DNA from 3 places in the Bacillus sp. CZDM1 genome. Region 1 is predicted to be linked to each of the others. Evidence: riboswitches for the same ligand, from Rfam matches in the RefSeq annotation. Region 1 holds a riboswitch; each other region holds the start of a gene.
What was found. Region 1 has a riboswitch for S-adenosylmethionine ahead of ACY3XC_RS23805 (homoserine dehydrogenase). Riboswitches for the same ligand answer to the same signal wherever they lie in the genome.

Region 1 (5,995 bases):
GCAAATTTTCATTCAATATTTGCACATTTTTTGGCTTTTATTTTTCAAGAAACAAACCTCATTTACTTGTGGTACGGTTCACCCCGATTTATTCGAAACGCAATATAAATCTGCTCTCTAAAATCAGTTTTTGAAAGACAGCTGCTCATTTGATTTTTTACTACTTGGTCACTTATACCAAAGATCTGCTGATAATAAAGCTATCTCTAGAGTTTCTCAACAATAACTGGAAATCCCCGGATGGTTCCTGGTATCCGATTTTTGGGACACCCAAAGTTTGGAACCCACAGGCCATGACCTCGACTTCATTCTTCTTGGGAAATCGGAAATTTTGCGAAAAAAATCTTACACTAAATTGTACAAAAGCCCGACTAGAACCTATCCCCTATTCGGCTTTTTCACGCGAAAAACTGCCGATTGTCCCTTTAAAAAACCGTCCCCCAGGCTCCCTTTAATGAAACTTCATTATATACTCAGCTTTAAGGTTTCTCCTGCTCCAAGCTTATTCATACCAAATCTACCTTTCTTATAGTCTTATTCTCCTTTGTTTCTTCGTCCACCAGCTTCTGAAATCTGTTTTTGGGAAGCATATTCTCCTGGCACGACGGTATTGTTCAATAACCTTTCTTGTGATTGCATGCCGACCTTAAGTATTGCTTAATAAATTAAAAAATTCTTCAAAATAATGCTTAACCCATATGATTTTTCACATGAACTGATGCATAAGCTAAAGTGTAGCCGAAGCCCCATAGCTTTCCATTGCACATTCGCCTTAATGAAGAAAAGTCTCGAACAAAAAAAGCCCTTGTAGGGCTTTTTTGTATTCTAATATAAGCGTAATTGTCTTTTCTTAAAAACAGATAACAGCTCCAACGATGATTAACAAGATAAACAATACAACGATTAAAATAAAATCGTCACAGCGGTCTGTACCGCCGTAGCCATAACCACAGCAAGCACCTAATCCACCGTGTCCACCATATCCAAACATTTTATAGCCCTCCTTTAAACTTATTCCTTACAAAATATGTTGAGAAATTAAGGAGGGAAGGGCTCTTTCACTAGAATTTTGTGAGGACGAACTCATAACTTATTACGAAATCTGCATTATGCAGCGAATTTCATACATAGTCCGCAAAGCCAAAAATTTCTCACAAAAAAGGTGACTAAATTTAAACTAGCCGCCTTTTCCATTTCAATAATTCAAATTAGTACTTGAAAGACATGAAAGAAGTTCCTACAATGATTAGGAGAATAAACAATACAACGATTAACGCAAAAGACTTTCCAGATCCGTCGCTCATACATAACACCTCCAGAAATGAGTTTACTTGTAAAAATCGTACCGTTCGGTTAATTCAACATTTATCAGAAGCTTGCAAGTACAATAATTAAAAGAATAAACAATACAACAATTAATACAAAGGAATTGCCGCCGTAGCCATAACCGCCGTTGTATCCAGAACACCACCACATATCTTTTCACCACCACTTAAATACTTGTAAGAAAAACAATTTCACTATGTATATATATTTCAGTAGTACAAGAGTGGTTTGGACAAATATCATATTTTGGACAAAATCAACAGTCGCCATAAAAATGCAAAAAACGTCTGCAATACATGCAAACGTTCTTTAGGAGGTACACCCTTATGAAAGAGGTTGTGGATGGTGCTATGGTGGGTAATATAACTTATGCGTTCATAATAAAGGTGAATGGACAAGTGCTGATTAAAAGTAAATAATTCAATAAAGTTTTATCTTGATCCTGTAATTTTTCATTTGAATGTAATACCCATGTAATTTCCAATCAAAAGGAGTTAGAGAAATTACATCTCAATCTAACAAGAACAATTAGAAAGGTATAAAAAAGATCATATTAATTTGTAAGAGGCTAAGTATGATTTAAAATTTTCATAAAATTAAGTTGACTCTGACTGTTTACCCTGATAATATTTGTATTAATTTAATAAGTCTTATCAAGAGTGGCAGAGGGAAAGGCCCTGTGAAGCCCGGCAACCTTCAAACAAATGTTTGAAAAGGTGCTAAGTCCTTCAAAGTATTTTACTTTGAGAGATAAGTGACGGAATTTTTTTTATGGAGCCGCTCTATCTCAGTGATAGAGCGGCTTTTATTTTTCCACTTTTCTTAAAGACTTATATTTCTTTATTTTTGAAAGGAGTCAACAATGACAAGAATTAGAGTGGCATTATTAGGATTAGGTACAGTAGGGTATGGGACTTATACCGCATTAATGAATCGAGAGGAACGATTATCTTCACTAGCGGGGAAATCCTTTGAAATCATAGGTATCTTAATTAAAAATAAAGAAAAGCCTCGCTCCATTGATGAAAATGTTATGATTACGACAAGCTTCGATGAAATGATAGAAAAGGGTAATCCAGATGTAGTTATAGAGGCTATGGGCGGAATTGAACCTGCTTTATCGTATATAAAACAAGCGCTTCAGAATGGCTGTCATGTAGTCTCAGCAAATAAAGAATTAATTGCAAGTCATGGAAAAGAAATAAGGGAAATAGCTCACACGAACGGGGTGCGATTTATTTACGAAGCAAGTGTTGGCGGTGGAATTCCTGTTTTAAGAACCATTAAAGAGCTGCTCGGTGGAAATCAAATTGAGAGCGTAGAAGCTATTTTAAATGGAACAACAAATTTCATTTTAAGTCATATGAGAACAACAGGTGATTCCTTTCCAGAATCCCTTGAACTTGCTCAGCAGAAAGGATATGCAGAACCTGATCCAACGAATGATATTGAAGGCTTAGATGCATTTTATAAAGCGATGGTATTAAGCGAGTGGATCTTTGGAGAACAACCTGCTTGGGAACAAGTGACCGTACAAGGAATAAAAGGTATTTCGCATGAGGAAATCTTATTAGCAGATCAGCTTGGACTTCGCCTTAAGCATTTAGTACTTATTGACAGTCATTTGAATGTAGAAGTAAAGCCTGTATTCGTTGACAAGGATCATCCTTTACACGGAGTCGAAAATGTTGATAATGCCCTTCGAATAAAGACAGATTTGCTTGGATACTTAACTTTACAAGGAGCAGGCGCTGGAGCAGAAGCTACTGCAAGTGCGGTTATTGAAGACTTATTATCAATCTATCTGACAAGGGAAAACAAAAATTATCAATATTCAAGAATTACAAAGAACACATACGAAAATGAAGCAGTAACTCAAAAAGTTTATTTATTATTCTATCAATCCACCAACTTACAAAAAGAAATAATTTCACAACTACATGCTCAGGGCGACATTATTAAAACAGATCAAAGCTCTATCTTAAAGAAAGCTTACATTCTTTTTAAAGGTGATTTGACACACTATGAACACCCTTTACTCCTAAACAAATATGAGGTTAAAATCTATAATCAAAGCACAAGTACTCTTTTAATCCAGCCGGAAAAAGTGAAATTATGAGGTATCACCGTGGACACCCTTGCGTTAAGCTACTGTTACTTCTGCCTTCACAGTTCGGGACTTGCACCCTATAGACTGCACCCATGCTAAGGCGCACAAATAAAATAGCCAATGCTTAAAAAGCTTGGCTATTTGTCATTTCTTTATTTACTTTTTAAATTATCAAATGTATTTGCATTCAGAATTACTTTCAATCTAATTAAGTACTAATGTGATTCCAAGAGCATCGTTTTACTTAACAGAAAATTAGCAAAAACAGGGTTGATCTTTTTCCCAAATTGAGCTCGAACTTCATTTTCAAGAGCTTCCACGCCCAAATATACTAACCTACTGTCATCTTTGTGTTTTTGAATGCGCTCCACCTTTGAAATTAAACTGTTATAGATTCCGTCATTCATGATCCAGCCGTTTTGATAGCCGAAATCGATAACTTGATCTAACCGTTCAATATCATTCATCTCATCCACTTGGAATTTCACAACGTGCGATTTACCGATAGCTCCGGCAACATTGACCTCTACTTTAATCGTAGGAGATGTTTGCAGAACGTTTACGGTGTCATCTTTACTAATGACAGATAATCCTGTTTTATCCAATTCAATGATGACTGTGTTTTGCTTCTGTGTTGGATCCGAAACAGACAGTGTCAATTCTCCTTTTTCCTCCTTCACCATTACAGAGGAAGGATTCTCAGCTGTGATGATATCTGCCGTTCCAGCAGCAAAAAAGTTGGCAGCGGTTATTCCAAGCGTCGTTTCTTTAACTGAATGAACATTCTTTGTATTGCTTAAGATCGTTACATTTGGATTCTGGCTGTATGATTCTACATCTTCTTTATTTTTATTTGGAAGCAGTACATACGAATAGGACACCCTAAAGAAACTAATAATCTTTTAAAAACTAATAATCAAAAGAGTACTAAACGTAACGAATCGCCGATTGAACTCGATCACACTTTTGTTAGTAATAAAGTTCCACAAGCATTTGTCCAGCTTGTAAAATACTTCTTCTCGGATGCGAAAATGATTGAAGAATACTGGCATATGGTGCAAATCGCTGCTTTTCGATTTTCAATGTAACCAACACACAGAGGACGTTCTCGCTATCGCGATTCAGTCTTTTAAGCAACTAATACGAAAATTAAAATCTACCAAACTGGTAGTAAAACCGATTGCCTTCTTTTATGGAATCTTAACTAACAAATTAAAAGAACTCTATCTCGAACAATTATCTGAAAACAGATGTGAGAGTAATCCTTTGCGTTATGTGCTCGGAAACGGCGAAGTCATGTACTATGATTGGCTGCACACAGAGTCATAATTTATGGAAGTGGCGATTCATAACCGTCATTGCAATCCATATTCAAACAATCTGCCTTTGTTTTTTCTTTAACATCGTACTCAGTTTGTCAATGAACTAGCTGACCCTTATCTTATGGAATCACTAAAACCTCTTTTTATCGACAAAGTCTGCTAACAATATTCCCAATCAATCGTTTGATTAAAAGAGCCTAAAACTGTTTTGATAAACGGAATTAGAATTGTTTTCCGGGAAATTTTTTGTCGAGGATTAGAACAGTTCCTTAAGACAAGCTATCAGTAACTTTCAGCAAAGGTTAGATTTTTACAATAGCAGACTAGAAATGACATGAATGGGTTTACTCAAAACGTTTGATTAGTTTGGGGAGGAATACAGTAGTAGCATGGATTTCCGTTAATAATTAAGTGCGAGGATTGTGGGACCTCAAAATCAAATTTTACAACTTGTCTTTTGAGTGTTCTGTTGATTTGAGAAAGATTGTTATAGTTATCTGCTCGTCCTATTCTTTTCTCTTGCTAAACACTCACTGGAATAAATAATAAATGAACCAATGGTGTCTTTTTCTGCTAGTTAAAAAATTTCTTTCTTATAAATAGCATTTCGCGTACTACAGTACGTGGATGGATTTTGATAGTCATAATGTAATGGTCTCCTTCAAGGAACAACTTAATGGATTTGCGAGAGAAAGCAATCTCATTTGGAAATGTCGCTTTGGTGAGGAAAGAGAAAAAGAAAAACCAAATCCTATTTATTCAAACTAAAACTAGATGCAGTTAAGAGAGTGAAAGCTGGTGAAAGATTAACGACAAGCTTTTGATCGGTAAAATCTTCACCAAAGTGATAAAGTGCAGCTAACACACGTTCTCTAGACTCCTTAACAGAAGCATCCGGCAACCCTACAATCACCATCGACTCCTTACCTGGAGATATCCTCACTTGCCCTTGAACCCGATAACCCTCAAGCCCTTTTAAACCAATACTAGAAACATTGACCGTCATAAAACAGCCTCCAAGCATAATTTTTTTAAAGTTAGGAAAATAAACACAGGATTAACATAAATGTCTACGGTGGAGATAGATGAATAATGAATGAAATAAAATAATAGCGGTTCGTGATGAAGATATTAAAGATATAGTTGAAGAATTATACGAAGTATTTCTTTGCTATATTTCTACAAAATATTCGAAAATCCTGCATAGAGTATGGAAAAAATAAAATAAAATGCCATT
Region 2 (5,995 bases), on a different contig from region 1:
TCCGTGAATGCGCACATCGTCTTTAAGCTGCTGTCTTAACGCGTTGATGCCATTAAACAGCTGAATCACCGCATCTAATGCATTAATTCCCTCGTGCGGGGAAGCGGCGGCATGTGCTGGCTTTCCAATAAATTCAAAGTCTAGTGGATCAACAGCAAGAGAGGTGCTGGTTATGCGAGTCTCGCCACTTGGGTGAATCATAAGTGCGGCGTCAATCCCGTTCACTAGTCCATGTTTAACAAAGCTTCCCTTTGCACTGCCGTTTGGCCCGCCTTCTTCTGCAGGGGTACCGAAAACAACTGCTTCTCCGCCTGTTTCTGCTAAAACCTTGCTCAAGGCAATCGCTGCAGCGACGCTAGTAGTACCAATAATATTATGTCCGCAAGCATGCCCTAGGCCTGGAAGGGCATCATATTCTGCTAGGAATGCAATGGAGGGACCAGGTTTTTCTGACTTTTTACGAGCTACAAAGGATGTTTCATGTCCGGCAACAGCCTTTTCAACCTCAAATCCTTCTTTTAAAAGAATATCTGTCAGTAGTTCAGAAGCAAAAAATTCCTCATTGCCGATTTCAGGGTTTTCATGAATTTTATGGCTTGTTGAAAGGTAAAGCTCCTTATTGCCTTCTACATTTTCAAGGATTGTTTCTTTTAATGAAGCTAACGTTTTTGTTGTCATATTTTTCTTCCTCCTTATGTAAAGAGGTTTTTGCTGTGAGCAAAAACCTCTTTGAATTATTACCAGCCAATGTTACTTAACGGAACGAATGTTGGAATCATGTTACCTTTATACTCTTTTTCAATAAACTTAGCTGTATCTTCGGACTGATAAAGTTCTGCTAATCTCTTATATGTCTTGTTGTCTTTGTCTTTTGCTTGGACCGCAATAATATTAAGGTATGGGGTAGCTGTTTCACTTTCAACAAAAATCGCATCTTCTAATGGGCTAAGACCTGCATCACCAGCAATCCCGTTATTGATAACTGAAGCGGCAACGTCTGGAAGTGCTCTTGGTGTTTGTGCTGGTACAACAGCAACAAAATCAATGTTTTTAGGGTTTTCTTTTATTTGCGTAAGATCACCATTTGGATCGAAGTCTTCTGGTAATTCAATAAGTCCAGCTTCTTGCAGAAGTAATAAGGCACGTCCTTGATTGGATGCGTCGTTTGGAAGGGCAATTTTCGCACCATCTGGAATGTCTTTGACATCTTTGTATTTTTCAGAGTAAATTCCCATTGGGGCAAGGACCGTTGTCGCGATTGGCACTAGGTCTAAATTGTGTTCCTTAATAAATACGTCAAAATAGGCAACCGTTTGGAATGCATTCACATCAATTTCGCCTTCTGCAAGAGCTGTGTTGGGAGCGACGTAATCAGAGAATGAAACGATTTCGATATTGATTCCCTCTTTTTTAGCCTTTTTCGCTACAAAATCCCAAATACGTGTATCAGTTCCGCTGACACCAAGCTTAACGGTAGTTGATTCTTTACCCTCTGATGTTTTTTCAGCACAGGCTGCGCTAATAATCGCCAAAGTAATAATAATGATGGATAGTAAAAGTTTTTTCATCGTTAATTTCCCCCTAGTTTATCTTCGTCTGATTTTCTTTGCTGCTATATTTCCAAATGACTGCAGGCCTTGAACCATTACAATCAGAATTGCTACTGTAATCATCATTGTGACTGTATCAAAACGCTGGTAGCCATAGGTAATGGCTAAATCTCCAATCCCGCCGCCTCCGACAGCCCCAGCCATTGCCGATGCACCAACTAATCCGATAGTGGCTATCGTTAAGGCTAAAACAAGTGAACTTAGTGCTTCTGGAATAAGAAATTTAAAAATAATTTGCCCAGGGGTTGCACCCATTGCCTCTGCTGCTTCAATGACACCTGGATCCACTTCTAGCAATGAATTTTCTATTAATCTGGCAATATAGGGACCGCAATAGAATACCAGAGGAACAACTGCCGCCGCCGTTCCAATCGATGTACCGACTATTAATCTTGTAACGGGAATCATCGCCACTAATAAAATAATGAACGGGACGGAACGAAAAATGTTAATGATCCCATTCAAGACGGTAAAGAACGGTAAATTCTGAAGCAGATGGCCTTTCCTAGTTACGACTAACAAGATTCCCAGCGGCAGACCAAGGATGGTTGAGAACAAGAGAGAGAAAGCGACCATTTGAATGGTTTCAATTAAGGCTTCTATGATTTGCTCTGAATTAACTAGCATGTGCGGTCACTTCCTTTATGCTGATTTTCTTCTGGTTGATATAGGTTAACGCTCGGATGACTTCTTTATCAGACCCCTGGAACTCAACAATGAGGTTTCCAAAAGGAGTTCCTTGAAGCTCGGTAATATTGCCGAACAAGACATTGATATGAATATCAAACTGTTTGGCTAGTTGTGACAATAATGGCTGACCCGCGGTGCTGCCGACAAAATTAATTCGGAAAATCCGCTGCATTCCATCATGCTTTTGAATGATTTCTTTAATAGAATCAGGCAGCTGGTCATTCATGACTGTGCTGACAAAATTTTTGGCAGTCTGTGTTTTGGGTGCTGAAAAGACATCAAACACTGTGCCTTCTTCAATAATTTTCCCTGCTTCGATAACGGCCACCCGGTCACATATCTCTCTAATTACCGCCATCTCGTGGGTGATAATTAGAATCGTAATGTTGTATTCGTTATTGATTTTTTTCAACAGCTGCAAAATCGAGCTGGTTGTCTGTGGATCGAGAGCAGATGTTGCCTCATCGCAAAGTAGAATGGAAGGCTGTGTTGCCAATGCTCTGGCGATTCCGACACGCTGTTTTTGTCCCCCGGAAAGCTGATCAGGATAATAGTCCGCCTTGTCTGCTAACCCGACAAATTCTAGTAATTCCATAACGCGCTTCTTAATCGCATCCTTAGGAACTTTGGCAAGTGTCAGAGGCATTGCCACGTTTGCAAATACTGTTTTTGAGTTTAATAGATTAAAGTGCTGAAAAACCATCCCAATATTTTTCTTAATCTCTCGGACCTCTTTGACAGACATAGAAGTGAGGTTATGACCATCAACAATCACACTGCCAGAGGTCGGACGCTCTAGTAAGTTCACACAGCGGATAAGTGAGCTTTTCCCAGCACCACTAAAGCCAATCACTCCAAATATCTCTCCCTTATTAATCTTCAAATCAATTCCGTTCAACGCGGCAACCTGCTGCCCGCCACTCTCATAAACCTTCTTAAGATTCTGAAATTCGATCATGGTGTATCGCTCCTTTATCAAATAAATAAAAAATCCTCTTCTAGAAACAAGAAGAGGATTGGCCAATGCAATGCATAGGAAGCTCTTCTTATCTCTCAAGCATTTTCCGCCTGCTGGATTTGGCACAGTCACCAATTTGGTTCCGCTGCCGAGGTGTCATAGGGCCAGTCCCTCAACCTCTCTGGATAAGAAATATTATTCAGTTAAAAATAAAAAACCTCTTCTTGAAAAAGAAGAGGGCGAATTGAAAAAATCATAGGTCCTCTTCTTATCTATCAAGTCGTACTTGCTGGATTTGGCACAGAATCAGAATTCCGCTGCCGAGGTGTCATAGGGCCAGTCCCTCAACCTCTCTTGATAAGAAGTATTTTTACTTTATTCATTTTTTGAACTTGTTAATTAATTTACTGTAGGAAAATTCAAAAGTCAAATACTATTTTTAAAATAATATTTAATCAGTTATCTTACAAACGCTTTCAAATGCTATAGATAGGCATTTTGAAAAAATAATATTTTTTTTATCGCAGACTTCAAATAAAGAGAAAAGAGAGCGTATGAATTCGCTCTCTTTCATGTTGCTTATTTTTAGAATTACCTTCTTTTACCAGCCAAATGAAGGACCCCATGGATGATTAGTACAAGAGAGAATAAAAGGATAGCCAGGACACCGATAAGGATAACTAATGGACTAAGCGGTGCAAAAAATCCTGTTAGCGGTACTCTTAGTAAAGCGAAACCAGCCAGGATACATAAGAAGTATAAAAAAGGACTGCGATCCAACACACTCATGGTATTCTCACTCCTTTCTAGGGTTAATACATTCGTATTCAAATAAGGAGTTATTTATTTACCAGAATAATAAATCAGTCCCATGTAACTATCTTTTTGGTAATATAATCCTCGCCTATGGACGGAAGGAGCAGTACCTTTGACATTGAACATTTACACTTTATTAAAATGCTTCCGCACTTTCCTTCACTGTATTTTTCACTGCAATCTCCGGATGAACCTTTCTTATGACGGTCGGTCTTAAAAGAGTAAGGACTACACTCACACATAATCCAGAAGACAGGAGCAGAACCCATTGTGCAGGGAAGATATCATACAAAAACCCATATAGCACCATTCCTAATGGTGATAAGGCCATGGCAACTGTTTCAATAAGGGAAAATACACGTCCCTTAAATTCATCTGCAATTTGTTTTTGCATCATTACTTGTGTTGGTGTATTGACGAAAACAATGCACACGCCTAAAACAAATTGAAGAAGAATGTAGTAGCCAAACATGATGTTGTAAGACATGGTGAAGAGTAAAGGGAAAGTGGCACTTCCCATGATGCCCCCCATGATAAGAATACCCCTTTTTGAAACCAGCAACGGAAATCTTATCTCTTTCCGGATGGAGAGATAAATCGATAACAGCAGCATGCCAACGGCAAAGGCGCCTTCTGTAAAACCAAAATGCTGGGAAAGCATTTTTAATTTTTCAATAAGAATGAAGGAATATCCAACCTGGTAGGCGCTGAAAAGGAAATTAACTAATAAGGCTATCCAGATAATGGTCATCAACATCGGCTGTAATTTTAAATAAGATACACCCGCCTTCATTCCTTGCCACATGGATTCTTTCGACTTTTCCACAGGTTCAGCTTTTTGGGCAGCGAACAAAGTGAAATTCATCGTGGCATCGAGAACAATCGCGATGGTAGAAGCGGCCATATAGAAAATCAGGAATAGCGGCATGGAAATGATTCCATACAAAAGTCCTCCGACTGCTGGAGAGGCAATAGCCGCAAAGGATACAGACATTTGATTTAAAGACATTGCTTTTTGAATTCTTGCTTCGTCCACAAGCCCTGTTATGGAGGAGGTGAATGCTACGCTGGAAAACATGGATGTAAGGGACAGGATGCAGGTAGTGATATAAATTGCTGTTAAAGATAATCCAGAGGTGACACTGACGACTAACAATCCCCCGATAGCCAAGGTAGTTGCAATTTGTGAGATAATCGCGATCCTTTTACGTGGATATTTATCGATGATATAACCTGCAAATGGTGCAGCGATGGTACGAGGTAATACATTGCAAATCAAGTTTAGTGCAAAACTTTTCGCCGATCCTGTGGCTTGCAAAATATAAAAACTAATGGCAAATGAATATACCTGTGAACCAAAAGAGGCAATCAGTTTGCTTATGGTAAAAGTCCAAAGATGGTAAGTGGCTTTTTTCAACATGGTGCTATTATTCACACTATCTCCTCATTCCTTAGAATTTTTGTAGAAGTTTAATTTAATTAAACAAAGCATAACATGAAGTTTTTACCAAATCAAGAAAAAGTTTAATTTAATTAAACAAAATCTAAGCCCGTTTTGGCTACAGCTTCCCATTTGTGGGTATGTTTAATATAATTAAACTATTCACAAGTAGGAGGATGTTCAGTCGATGCTCGGAGACCGAATACGAAAAATTAGAAAGCAGAAAAAGCTGACACTAGAAGCACTCGCAGGTGAGGGGCTTACGAAAGGTATGCTCAGTCTCATCGAAAACAATAAAGCGAAGCCTTCTATGGAAAGCCTCGTATACATTGCTGAGGGGCTGGGTGTTGAGGTAACGGATTTATTAGAGGAAATCAGCACACAGGAATTAAGAGAAACGCTTGAAAAGGCTGAAACGTTATATAATCAAAAATTGGAAAATACGACAGATAAATATAAACAGCTGCTGACTCTTATTGA
Region 3 (5,995 bases), on a different contig from region 1:
ATAGAATAAACTTTAATTAAAAGGGGATCTTGGAATGACATTGAAACAGCAGAAAATTGATGTGACAGATCGAGTAGTTGGTAAAATGAAAAATGGTGAGATGGAATTATTTCTAGATAATACCTCTATTGGTAAGATACAGTTACCAGGGGACATGACTTTTCAATTAGATCAACGATTTGAAGTAGAGCAACGGAAGATTTTTCAGAATGTGACAGTTACTGAACAGCCAGATGCAAAATATACAGATTGTGATGATGGTGGATGGTGCTAGTATAAGTACTTACAAGCAAACACCTATTATCAAAAGGTCAATCGTGGTATAGTTAACATATAGACACGTTATTAAATTTATTGAATATGTTAACATCAACAAATAACTTTCTTTCGTATAGGTGATGAATGATGAGTGATACGTATGGTGATAAAGTTCTGATTGTTGAAGGAAAATCAGATAAGAAAAAGGTAAAAAGTATCCTGAAAGAACCGATGGACATTGTTTGTACAAATGGTACCATTAGTATGTCAAAATTGGATGAATTAATTGATTCTCTTGAAGATAAAGAGGTCTATATCCTTGTTGATGCTGATGATGCTGGTGAAAAGCTGCGCAAACAATTGAAAAGGGAGTTCCCTCAAGCCGAACATATCTATATAGACAGAATGTACCGCGAAGTAGCAACTGCTCCAGTGTACCATCTAGCTACCGTTCTTTTAGGCGCTAATATCGATGTTCATTCTGAATTTTTAGAGATGGGTTAAAATAATGAACGATTGGAACCTTGATGAAGTATCAACATTTTTAAAAAATCATTCATCTGGACTCATTTACTTCTATACCCCTTTATGTGGTACTTGTCAGGTAGCATCAAGAATGCTCCAAATTATTGAGAAAATGATTGATGTACAAATCGGAAAAGTCAATTTGAATTATCACTCAGATCTTGCGAAACAGTTTGAAATTGAAAGTGTTCCCTGCCTTATTTTTATAAAAAATGGGGAGATAGCAGATACAATCTATGCTTTTCAATCCGTTCCGTATTTATATGAAAAAATAAAACATCATTTTAACTAAAACAGGTACTTGTTATCTGTTTTTTTATTGGAATTATTCCTAAAGGTATTGAAGATTTCCATGATTTAGTGTATTATTCTTTTAAAATATTCAATTAATCTTACAATTCAATAAATTCTTATCCAGAGAGGCGGAGGGACTGGCCCTGCGATGCCCGGCAACCGGTTTGACAACACGGTGCTAATTCCAGCAGAGTTACTACTCTGGCAGATAAGGAGAGAGACCCCCTCTTCTTAAAGAGGGGGTTTTAAGTTTCAGTATTAAAAAAAATGGAGGAGTGTTAGTATGGGGGAAAATCAAAAAAATTATCGTTTTGAAACTTTGAGTGTTCACGGCGGATTGGCACCAGACCCAGTAACAGGAGCACGGGCCGTACCGATTTACCAAAATAATGCCTACCAATTTAAAAATACGGAACATGCAGCAAATCTTTTTGCATTGAAAGAAACTGGATACATATATACTCGAATCCATAATCCGACAACAACTGTTTTCGAAGAAAGAGTTGCTCTGTTGGAAGGTGGAGTAGGGGCGCTAGCGGTTGCGAGCGGAATGGCTGCGATTACCTTGGCCATCCTAAATATTGCTGAAGCGGGTGATGAAATCGTTTCTGCATCCAATTTATATGGTGGAACATACAATTTATTTGCTGTTACACTTCCTAAATATGGAATCAAGGTTAAGTTTGTTGACCCGGAAAATCCGGAAAACTTCCGCGCAGCAATCAATGATAAAACAAAAGCTGTATTTGCTGAAACGATTGGTAATCCATCTTTAAGAATTCTTGATATTGAAAAAGTAGCAGAAATTGCTCATGAAGCAGGAGTTCCATTAATTATTGATAATACCTTTGCTACACCATACCTATGCAGACCGATAGAATATGGCGCAGATGTTGTAATTCATTCAGCGACGAAATGGCTTTTAGGGAATGGCACTTCAACAGGCGGAGTTATTGTAGATGGAGGAAAGTTTGATTGGAATTCACCAAAATTCCCTGGTTTTACTACTCCTGACCCGAGTTATCATGATCTTGTATATGCAGAAGCATTAGGTGCTGTTGCCTATATTATTAAAGCACGTGTTCAGTTATTACGTGATTTAGGACCTGCATTAAGTCCACAAAACGCGTTTCAATTCACGCTCGGTCTTGAAACCCTGCATGTCAGAATGAAGGAACATGTTGCTAATACCAAGGAAGTAGTGAATTATTTAGTAAAGCATCCTGCAGTAGAGTGGGTATCTTACCCTGGTCACACTTCACATCCTGATTATGAATTGGCAAGTAAGTATTTACCTAAGGGTGCAGGATCTATGATTGTTTTTGGTATAAAAGGTGGAAGAGATGCAGGAGCAAAATTAATTGATTGTATTACACTTTTTGCCCATGTAGCGAATGTTGGCGATGCAAAAAGCTTAATTATCCATCCTGCCAGCACCACTCACCAGCAGCTAGATGCAGAAGGACTAAAGTCAGCGGGTGTTTCGGAGGATTTAATTCGACTTTCCATTGGCATCGAAAATGTGGAGGACCTGATCGAAGATCTAGAATCAGCGATTGAGGCTGCCACAGGTGTTTCTTCCATCAAAGCAAAAGCATAAAGTAAGATTAATGTTTATTCAAAATATGAAGAAAATTTGTTTGACACTACTTTTTATCCGTGATAAGATTACTTTCGTACCAAAATGATTGCTTAAATTCGTGAACGTAATAATTAAATATAGAATGCTATAGCTCTTATCAAGAGAGGTGGAGGGATGTGCCCGATGAAGCCCGGCAACCGTCAATATTTATATTGAAATGGTGCCAATTCACACAAAGCGATTGCTTTGGAAGATGGGAGAAAGGTTTTTATTTATGATGCCTTTCTGCCCAATGCAGAAAGGTTTTTTATTTTTCTACTATAAGAATGTTTTTACGAAAACAATCAAACCCTATATTTAAGAAGTACAATCTGGTTGAAGTTTTTGCAATTCATTTTTAATTGGATAAAAGTAGGTGATGGAATGATTTCTATAAAAGATGTCCAAAAAGTGTTCCCTTCTAAACAGGGACAGCTTAAAGCAGTCGATGATGTGAACTTAGAGATAAAAGAAGGAGAAATTTTTGGTGTAATCGGATATAGCGGTGCTGGTAAAAGTACCTTAATACGAATGCTTAATGGACTAGAGCTTCCAACAGCGGGTTCTGTTACGGTTGCTGGTCGGGTTATATCAAAAATTAGAGGCAGCCAGCTCAGAAAAGCACGTCAGGAAATTAGTATGATCTTTCAGCATTTTAATCTGCTTTGGTCAAGGACAGTTAGTGAGAATATTGCTTTTCCTTTAGAAATCGCTGGAGTAAATGGACCGCAAAGAAAGAAAAAGGTCGCGGAGCTAGTTAAGCTAGTTGGCCTGGAGGGAAGAGAAAATGCGTATCCATCACAGCTTAGTGGTGGACAAAAGCAACGGGTTGGTATTGCCAGGGCACTTGCCAATAATCCTAAAGTACTGCTTTGTGATGAAGCAACATCAGCTCTTGATCCGCAAACAACAGATTCCATTTTGGAATTGTTAGTAGATATCAATAAACGTCTTGGTTTAACGATTGTCTTAATTACACATGAAATGCATGTCATTCGAAAAATCTGCCACCGGGTTGCGGTGATGGAAAGTGGGAAAATCGTCGAACTCGGTTCTGTTTTGGATGTGTTTAAACATCCGCAGCAGCCAATTACGAAACGATTTGTCCAACAGGTTACTGAACCTGAAGAAACCAGAGAAACAATTGAACACCTACTTGAACTTTTTCCACAAGGAAAAGTGGTCCAGCTTTCGTTCGTTGGGGAATCAACAGAACAGCCACTAATCACAAATATCGTCCGAGATTATGATGTCATTGTAAATATTCTTCAAGGGAAAATTTCGCACACGCAAAACGGATCATATGGAACATTATTTATCCATTTGGATGGACAAGCGAACGAAATACAGAAAGCCATTGATTATATTCATTCTCAGCAAATCGGAGTGGAGGTGATCAGTAATGGCTAACTTTATGGAAATAGTAAAATGGGAAAATTTATTAGCTGCAACAGGTGAAACCATTTATATGACTTCCATTTCAGTGTTTGCCACATTTGTCTTAGGGTTGCTTCTCGGCTTGCTATTATTTTTAACGGCGGAAGGGAATTTATGGGCGAATCGGACTATAAATGTCATCATTGGAAGCTTTGTAAATATTTTCAGATCCATCCCGTTTATTATCTTAATCATTTTATTAATTCCGTTTACAAAATTTTTACTTGATACTATCCTCGGTGCAAACGCGGCCCTGCCGGCGCTAATTATTGGTGCAGCTCCTTTTTATGCACGTATGGTAGAAATCGCTCTTAGGGAAATCGATAAAGGTGTTATTGAGGCATCACAATCGATGGGTGCAACACATGGTCATCTCATATTTAAAGTCCTAATACCAGAATCATTGCCGGCATTAATTTCAGGGATTACAGTCACAGCTATTTCGCTAGTTGGCTTTACTGCAATGGCCGGGGTCATTGGTGCTGGCGGACTTGGACATTTCGCATATCTAGAAGGTTTTCAGCGCAACAGACCAATTGTTACGCTAGTTGCAACGGTTGCGATATTAATTTTGGTATTTATTATCCAATTTATTGGAGATTATTTTACAAAGAAAACAGATAAACGATAACTGGAGGAGTGTAAGAAGATGAAAAAAATAATTAGTTTTATAGTATTAGCAATTTTAACAATCGCATTAACAGCTTGCGGTGGTGAAAAAGACGATTCATCAGATTCAGCTGGTAACAAGAAATTAGTTGTTGGTGCATCTGCTGTACCACATGCGGAAGTGCTAGACGCGGCAAAACCCTTATTAAAGGAAAAAGGTATTGATTTAGAAGTACAGGTTTTTCAAGACTATATTCTTCCAAACGTAACGTTAAGAGATAAAGACCTTGATGCAAACTATTTCCAAACACCAGGGTATTTAGCCTTGCAAATGGAGGAAAATAAGGATTTTGACTTTGTGAGTGTTGGTGAAATTCATAAAGAACCTATTGGCATATATTCTAAAGAATATAAAAGTTTGAAAGACCTTCCAAATGGTGCAAAAATTATTATGAGTGACTCACTAAGTGACCATGGACGAATTTTACCGATTTTTGAAAAAGAAGGTTTAATTAAGCTTAAAGAAGGCGTTGGCGAAAATGCAAGAGTTGAGGATATTGTTGAAAATCCAAAGAATCTTGATTTCTCAACATTAATTGAAGCAAAATTATTAGCTACTTCATTCGAAAGTGGTGAAGGGGATGCGGTGGTTATTAATACGAACTACGCATTAGAAGGCAATGTTGACATTGGAAAGTATGGAATTGCATTTGAAGGTGATGATGTTGTTCCTGCAAACCTAGTAGTTGTCCGTTCAGAGGATAAAGACCGAGAAGAAATCAAGGCTCTTGTTGAAGTCCTTCGCTCAAAGGAAATCCAAGATTTCATTCTTGAAAAATACCAAGGTGCGGTAACGGTATCTGAATAAGAAATAATATTGAAGAAAGTCACAAAAGCCAGTTAAGGAGAACTTACTGGCTTTCTTCTATTTTTATTTTGCTTACATGAAACCAATAAAATAGGTAAAAATAGGTAGGAAATAATAATGAGGAAGTCTTGGCAAAATAGAGATAAATACGTTATGATTTTATTCGTATGTGAATACATAAAGCGGTCACATGTTTTAAAATTCTGAATTTATTATAGTACAGACACATCTTGTCTACTTATTCATTCTCATTTGGTTTGTGTTTAGTGAAAATAAATTTCTTTATCTTTTCATGAAAGTTAATACTGTTTATAAGTTGCTAACACATTCGATTTGTTATAAGATTGTAATGAGAATAAAGTGAGAATAGAATTTTGCGGCCG

Region 2: linked by a shared signal. The riboswitch ahead of ACY3XC_RS17040 (methionine ABC transporter ATP-binding protein) and the one ahead of ACY3XC_RS23805 (homoserine dehydrogenase) in region 1 are both predicted to bind S-adenosylmethionine.
Region 3: linked by a shared signal. The riboswitch ahead of ACY3XC_RS13770 (O-acetylhomoserine aminocarboxypropyltransferase/cysteine synthase family protein) and the one ahead of ACY3XC_RS23805 (homoserine dehydrogenase) in region 1 are both predicted to bind S-adenosylmethionine.

Annotation. Positions count from the first base shown of each region.
Region 1 covers NZ_JBUESO010000014.1:30,079-36,073, reverse strand. Annotated here, with positions in the region: gene ACY3XC_RS23820 (YjcZ family sporulation protein) at 851-991, opposite strand; gene ACY3XC_RS23815 (YjcZ family sporulation protein) at 1,209-1,304, opposite strand; gene ACY3XC_RS23810 (YjcZ family sporulation protein) at 1,369-1,476, opposite strand; SAM riboswitch class I at 1,974-2,083, shown strand; gene ACY3XC_RS23805 (homoserine dehydrogenase) at 2,189-3,445, shown strand; gene ACY3XC_RS23800 (polysaccharide lyase beta-sandwich domain-containing protein) at 3,652-4,317, opposite strand; gene ACY3XC_RS23795 (hypothetical protein) at 4,472-4,765, shown strand; gene ACY3XC_RS23790 (magnesium chelatase domain-containing protein) at 5,510-5,764, opposite strand.
Region 2 covers NZ_JBUESO010000007.1:77,262-83,256, reverse strand. Annotated here, with positions in the region: gene ACY3XC_RS17055 (M20 family metallopeptidase) at 1-678, opposite strand, end outside; gene ACY3XC_RS17050 (MetQ/NlpA family ABC transporter substrate-binding protein) at 738-1,568, opposite strand; gene ACY3XC_RS17045 (methionine ABC transporter permease) at 1,587-2,237, opposite strand; gene ACY3XC_RS17040 (methionine ABC transporter ATP-binding protein) at 2,227-3,258, opposite strand; SAM riboswitch class I at 3,344-3,450, opposite strand; SAM riboswitch class I at 3,524-3,622, opposite strand; gene ACY3XC_RS17035 (hypothetical protein) at 3,850-4,047, opposite strand; gene ACY3XC_RS17030 (MFS transporter) at 4,211-5,509, opposite strand; gene ACY3XC_RS17025 (helix-turn-helix domain-containing protein) at 5,703-5,995, shown strand, end outside.
Region 3 covers NZ_JBUESO010000005.1:227,225-233,219, forward strand. Annotated here, with positions in the region: gene ACY3XC_RS13755 (YusG family protein) at 35-274, shown strand; gene ACY3XC_RS13760 (toprim domain-containing protein) at 406-762, shown strand; gene ACY3XC_RS13765 (thioredoxin family protein) at 767-1,075, shown strand; SAM riboswitch class I at 1,191-1,292, shown strand; gene ACY3XC_RS13770 (O-acetylhomoserine aminocarboxypropyltransferase/cysteine synthase family protein) at 1,361-2,677, shown strand; SAM riboswitch class I at 2,811-2,919, shown strand; gene ACY3XC_RS13775 (methionine ABC transporter ATP-binding protein) at 3,083-4,108, shown strand; gene ACY3XC_RS13780 (methionine ABC transporter permease) at 4,101-4,766, shown strand; gene ACY3XC_RS13785 (MetQ/NlpA family ABC transporter substrate-binding protein) at 4,785-5,612, shown strand.